2 regions of the Alkalihalophilus pseudofirmus genome follow, and region 1 is predicted to be linked to the other one. Evidence: predicted binding sites of a transcription regulator. Region 1 holds the regulator's gene; the other holds the start of a gene.
What was found. Region 1 encodes NrdR, which represses ribonucleotide reductase genes. Its sites were predicted from a motif close to AACACNATATATNGTGTT; they were not measured.
Positions count from the first base shown of each region.

Region 2: a site for NrdR is predicted at 2,529-2,546, ahead of PQ478_RS15310 (vitamin B12-dependent ribonucleotide reductase). Genes of this name have one in related genera too.

Region 1 is NZ_CP117835.1:3,204,850-3,208,303, forward strand. It holds gene PQ478_RS17020 (replication initiation and membrane attachment family protein) at 1-1,239, opposite strand, end outside; gene nrdR (transcriptional regulator NrdR) at 1,316-1,771, opposite strand; gene PQ478_RS17030 (hypothetical protein) at 1,896-2,297, opposite strand; gene speD (adenosylmethionine decarboxylase) at 2,443-2,826, opposite strand; gene PQ478_RS17040 (glyceraldehyde-3-phosphate dehydrogenase) at 3,190-3,454, opposite strand, start outside.
Region 2 is NZ_CP117835.1:2,870,594-2,874,047, forward strand. It holds gene PQ478_RS15310 (vitamin B12-dependent ribonucleotide reductase) at 1-2,339, opposite strand, end outside; gene dat (D-amino-acid transaminase) at 2,807-3,454, shown strand, end outside.

The sequences.
Region 1 (3,454 bases):
ACTCTGGCCTTTTTCCTTTGCTAATGCCTTTTTCTCTTGTTCTTCTCTTGCTAAAAGCATAGCATCTTTCACTTTTTGGATCTTCTTTCGTGCCCAGTGAGCAGCGATCTTATCAATGAATGCTTTTTGCAGCTTCATATCATGCTGATACAACACATAGTCAATTAAGACATTCGCTACACCAGGAAGTAAATGATAATCAATGAGCAATGATTCTACAATTTTCGCATCAGCTGGCGCGACATACGCCCCGTCTGACCTGATTTCTAGTAAGGTTAACGGCGGTATGGTTTCATAAAATTTAATAATTTTTTCTTCTTCTGTTTCAGGTTCCTTTTCACGCATCGTCTGGTGCTCTGCAGGATGCGTCCTTAATCCAAGCGCAGGAGGCTCTGAACTATGTTCGATCTTGTACCATTCTTGAGCTTTTTTCCGCAAGACATCAAGGTCTACTTCATCATCATGCAAAACAGCCTGGCCTACAATGCGGCTCATCTCAAGAGGCTTGATCCGATACACAAATGCCAGTTTAAGAATGGCATTTTTCACTCCTTCCGTAAGAAGGCGCTCTGGAACGAGGAAGCTTGATAAGTCTTTTTTCATTAATTCAAAGTCAAATTCATCCTCACTAAATAATAAAGAATCGCTTTCCTCCCCTAACAATTCCATCTCCCCGCTAAACTTCATAGCATCTGATGTTTCAGATTGAAGGTTTGAGACAATTTCTGAATGATGGAGAGAGGTAAACACCTCATCAAAGGAATGAGTTAATTCTGTATATGTTTCTTCTTTCACAACTTCGACAGCAAAACGATCTCTCATTTGTCTGTACTTTTGTTTGCCTAAACGATTTAATAAATAAACACTAAGCACATCATTTTCAAAAAACTGCTTAGGATTCATAGGTTTTTGTAATTCATATAAATAAGAAGAACCTTCCTCTGTTGTTTCTTTAAATGTTCTTATTAACCCTATAGCTTCTAGCTTTTTCCGCTCTTCAAAAATCGTTTGGAGAGGAATATTCATCATGAGCATCAGCTGTCTGTGAGGTTGACGTTCACTCCAGTATTGATCTCTTTCTAACTGAGCCCAAAATGTCATATATAAACTATGAGCTACTGCTCCAACCAGCGGCTGATACAATAATGTCATTACTTTTTGATCCAGGTCCGTCAAATAATCTGAAACACGTACTGTAAAAGGATCAACAGGAAGCAGTTCCTTCCAATGCCAGCTCATATTTATTCCTCCCTTCCTAAAAAAATCATGAGTAAAAAAGAGCTTATAGCGCAACAACACTACAGCTCTTTGATCTTTAACCTTTATTCATTAATTCGGTCAATTCTTTTATAAAAACATTGATATCTTTAAATTGACGATAAACCGAAGCAAAACGCACATAAGCTACATCATCAATTGTTGCGAGTCTCTCCATCACTAACTCGCCTACATCTTGACTGTTGACTTCATTTTTGCCTCTGCCTCGAAGTTCCCGCTCCACTTCGTTAACAATCTGCTCTAACGTCTCAAGAGGTACTGGACGCTTCTCACATGCACGAATAAGGCCACGCAATATTTTATCACGATTAAACTCTTGGCGTGTGCCATCTTTTTTTACTACAATTAAAGGAACTTCTTCAACCATTTCAAAGGTTGTAAAACGATTGCTGCATGATTCGCACTCTCGTCTTCTTCGAATTGAACGTCCCTCGTGGCTTGGTCTTGAGTCAAGCACCCTTGTTCCATTATATTGACAAGCTGGACACCGCATGTAATCATCTCCACTTACTGTACCCTAACACGTGTCACCTACACCGATACAGTCTGGTTCTTAACTCTATCATATAAAAAAAGAAGGTATCTGACAAGCCAAGCTAATGAATTTGCCTTATTCTCTACACAAATTCATCTGCCATTCCGGTACCTAAATACGGCAGTTCCTTATCTAATTTCTCATAAATAGCCACAACGATCTTTTTACTTTTTCCAAAATCACTTGGGAGGCTTGTACCGCTTGAACAAGAAATATCAATAGCCGTTCGGTAAGGCTTTACCGTTACGATAGTGGCGACTAGAAGGGACTGTCCACCTTTTTGGGGCTCGGCAATCACTTCTCCTCGGCCGGTTTCTGCCTCTTTGATTTTCCATCCGGATGAAGAAAGTACAGATTCAACTGCATGCATGGCTTTATCTTTAGAAGTTTTATAGTAACGAGTTCTTAACCGTTCATCATAATGAGATTCAGCTGTTTCAGTATGATTATTAATAAATTGACCAATAAACTGACGAATAGACATTATATTCACCTAACTTTTCTTTTTCTTTCATTAATCATACCACACTCATCTAAGCAAATCAGTTTCAGTACACACAAAAAAGAGGAGCATCTATGCCCCTCTTTTTATGTGCGCAAACTAACCTGCGCCAAATGTTCTCTTTATGTTAGAACGCATTTACTGTTGTTTTTTCTACTTTGACTGGTCCCATTCCTCTTGGTACTTCAATCACTTCACTTGTACTAGCACCAAGCGCTTCAGCAATATAATTAGATGCTACATTAGGATCAATACGATCTCCACATGTATAGACATCAATACTTGCATATCCATGTTCTGGGAAGCTGTGAATCGTTAAATGAGACTCTGAAATGATGACTACGCCGCTAACACCATGTGGTGCAAATTTGTGAAATGCTACTTCACGTACTTCTGCACCTGCTTTAAGTGCAGCATCTACAAATGTTTGTTCGATAAAACTCATATTATTCAACTTCTCAATATTACATCCCCAAAGTTCTGCAATAACGTGACGACCCATAGTGTCCATAAGTTGAATCCCCCTTCACAAAAAATTCATGCCTTCTCAAGCATGTAGGATCGTTCAGTTACACGGGGGAAAGTTAGTCCAAAGAGGTCCTAACCCTTTCTGCAAGTAAACGCATCCTGGTTTGCTTTAATTGAAGTTCACGAAAATCAGTATACTTGTTTTATAAATTGAATGCAACCAATCCTTGTCATTTTTTTAAAAGAAATTTTTGCTACATTTTTTAATGTATAGTGAAACAATGACCAGGACTGGTGCAAACATAGGTATACCTTCATTTCATGGGCACTTCTCTTTTGTTAGGGTAACCAAACAGGACATTGCTATGAGCTTATATACGATAAAGCAATCGTACAAACGTTAAAATCAGCTCACATGAGTAGGTTCAGCTATTTTTTTTGCCACAAGATTCATGAGATCGACTACGCGGCAAGAGTATCCCCATTCGTTATCATACCAAGCAAGAACCTTCACTTGACGATCGCTCATCACCATTGTTGATAAACCGTCAATTACAGATGATTGCTCTTCACCGTTAAAATCAATGGAAACAAGCGGTTCGTCAGAGAAACCTAAAATACCTTTAAGTGATCCTTCTGCAGCCATCTTAAGAGCAGTATTCACTTCTTCT
Region 2 (3,454 bases), 330 kb from region 1:
GCTTTGAGTGAAAGCACTTGAGCATCCCGGCTGCCATCGACATAAACGGTTCCGCCTTTAGCACCGCCGCGATATAGGCGCTCATAAACCGCTTGAACCTGCTCAACTGTGTAGCCTTTAGGAGCATTAACGGTTTTAGATAATGAACTATCAACCCAACGCTGGATAATACACTGAACATCTGCATGAGCTTCTGGTGATAATTCCATTGTAGAAATGAACCACTCTGGTAATTCGTCCGCAGAAGCCTCTGGGTGGCTGTTTAAGTACTCTTCCACAATTCCTGCTTTCACTTCGATAAATTTACCAAGGCGTCCGCTTCGGAAATAAGAGAATGAGAAGTATGGCTCAAGACCTGTAGATACCCCCACCATCGTTCCTGTGCTGCCTGTTGGGGCAACCGTTAGTAAATGAGAATTGCGAATTCCATACGCCAGCACGCCTTCACGGATATCCTCAGGCATTTTTTTCATGTAGCCTGTATTAATGAATGCTTCTCGTAATGCTTTCGTCTCTTCTTCATTTTGACCAATTAAGTATGGGAAACTGCCTTTCTCTTTTGCTAACTCAATGCTTGTGCGATAAGCCGTCGTTGCAATCGTTTCGAATACTTGATCAACTAATTGATTGCCTTTCTCTGATCCATAGACCGTCTCAGCGTAGATAAGCAGATCATGTAAACCCATTACTCCAAGTCCGACACGACGCTCTCCTTTTGCTTGCTTCGTATTATCCTCTAAGAAATACGGTGTAGCATCAATGACATTATCTTGCATACGTACGCCGACTTCAACCGTCCGTTTTAATTTATCAAAGTTAACTGTTTTTGTTTCCTTATCAGCCATCTCTGCTAAGTTTATTGCAGCGAGATTACAAACAGAATACGGAGCAAGCGGCTGCTCTCCACAAGGGTTAGTCGCGACTACTTTTTGTCCGTATGCCTTAGCGTTCGTCATGTCATTAGCATTGTCGATGAAGAAAATACCTGGTTCTGCACTATACGTGGCGCAAATATTAATCAGGTTCCATAGTTCTTTAGCTCGAATTAGGCGATAGGTTCGAACACCGTATCCCATCTCGCGCCATTCACGCACATCTCCGATTTCATGCCATGTTTCATTGTAAGACTCCATTTCCTCCGCCGTATAATTTTCTACATCAGGGAAGCGAAGTGCGTACTCCTCATCGTTTTCAACAGCCTCCATAAACTCTTTCGTTAACGTAATGGAGATATTAGCGCCTGTTAAAAACTCTGGGTTGTTGACCTTGTATGTTCCGCCTGTCATTAATTTATCTTCCGCTTCTTGAATGACTTTTGTATCAAAGCCTCCCTGCCCTTCAACATTCCTGAAGTTCACGATCCCTTGATACATTGCTTCTTCAACTGGAGAAAGCGGGGTGAAACTTAGTTTTTCTTTTACTAGGCGACGAATTTGTTCATCATTTGTCTGTTCTAATAAGAAACGCAAAATACGCGGATTCTGCATTTTAGATATGATGAATTCTAAAATATCAGGATGCCAATCAGCCAACATAATCATCTGCGCTCCGCGTCTTGACCCTCCCTGCTCAACTAAATGAGTAAGCTTGGCGATATCATCAAGCCATGAAACTGAACCAGAAGATTTCCCATTCACGCCCCTTGCAAGCGTATTGCGCGGTCTTAGAGTTGATCCATTTGTTCCGACTCCGCCGCCTCGGCTCATGATCTCCATCACTTGTTTACGATGCTCAGAAATCCCTTCACGTGAATCTTTAACAAAAGGCATTACATAACAATTGAAATATGTAACGTCTGTTTTAGCACCTGCTCCGTAAAGAACTCGCCCTGCAGGAATGAAGTTCATATTGACTAACTCGCTGTAAAACTGTTCAAAAGACTCTTGGCGACGCGCTGCATCTTCTTCGACTGATGCCAAACCGGTTGCATTACGCTTAGCAATTTGCTCATAGAACAACTCTAACGGCTTTTCAATTGTATCTAGTGAACGTGTTACGAGGCCGCTTTCTGCCTCTTCCCCTTCTAATACCCCGCGGAACTCTTCATCTACAAGAACTTTCGCTTTGTTATCTTCGCGGTTTAATTCAACCACAAAACCAAATCCTCTTGCTGGGAACTTAGGGTCTGCTTTAACAGTTAATACAACAAAATCTCCTACAGCTAATGTTTTCTTCTCCGTATCCTTAAACGTATAACGGTCAAGCATAACAAGTCTAGACACACCCTTTTTCGTTATGTGCATGTCTTCCGTTATTGGATGAACTTGTGAAAATTGTGCAATGTCTTTATTTAATTTCTCCACATTGACACGCATCACGTTCGCCATCGTCATCGCCATTCACGTCTCCTCCTTTAATTAAACCACTAAAACATTTATTAAAAACTAAATTGAAATAAACTCAATCAAAATAAACTCAACAATAATGGAATTGCCAGGTGCATGTCCTTGTCTAAGTTTTTATTCTTGGGTAAGTCTACCACAGTTCTATACCCTGATTCAATATATAGTATTCCTTTTTCGGAAATAAACACTATATATTGTGTTAAATTAAATTTTATCCTAATTTGTCAAACTTGAAACAGCTAAAAAAGACAAGCATATATGAGTTTAACAGATATTTAATTTGATTTTCCCGTTAATTTGAACCAATTTCTCTCTTGCCAAAGATAGGACAAAAGTCAAACCCTTATCTGCTCTCAATTCGACAAAGCGAGAGAAAATGATTGACAAAATTTTTTTTGGATGTTCAGATAATGAGGATAACTATCTGAAAATCTGAATTACTAGAGCTGGAGGTTTTACTTATGAAATATGTTCTCATTGACCAAGATATTGTACCTAAAGAAAAAGCCGGCATAGACTTTGATGATCGCGGCTATCATTTTGGTGACGGAATTTATGAAGTTATTCGTATATATAACGGCAAACCATTTACGATAAATCAACATCTAGATCGTCTTTATGAGAGCGCAAAAAAACTTGATATCCCTCTCTCAACAACGAGAGAGACGTTTACTGAGCTTATAAATGAATTGATTATAAAAAATACCATTGAAACAGGAATTGTCTATATTCAATTAACACGCGGCTTACAGCCAAGGAACCATTTATACCAACGTGAAATCTCACCCGTTCTAACTGGTTTTGCTGAAAACCTAGAGCGTAAAGAAGAGCTATTAACTAACGGAGTCGACTTATGGCTCACAAAAGATATCCGTTGGCTGCGCTGTGACATTAAAACGATAAACTTACTTGGTAACATAATGGCAAAGCGAGAAGCAGCTGATCACAATTGCCATGAAGCCATCATGCACAGAGATGGTACAGTGACTGAGGGCTCGTCATCAAACCTGTTCCTAATAAAAGATTCCACCCTCTATACTCATCCTGCCACAAACTTAATTTTAAACGGCATCACTAGACAAGTTGTAATCAAGCTTGCTAAAGAAGCT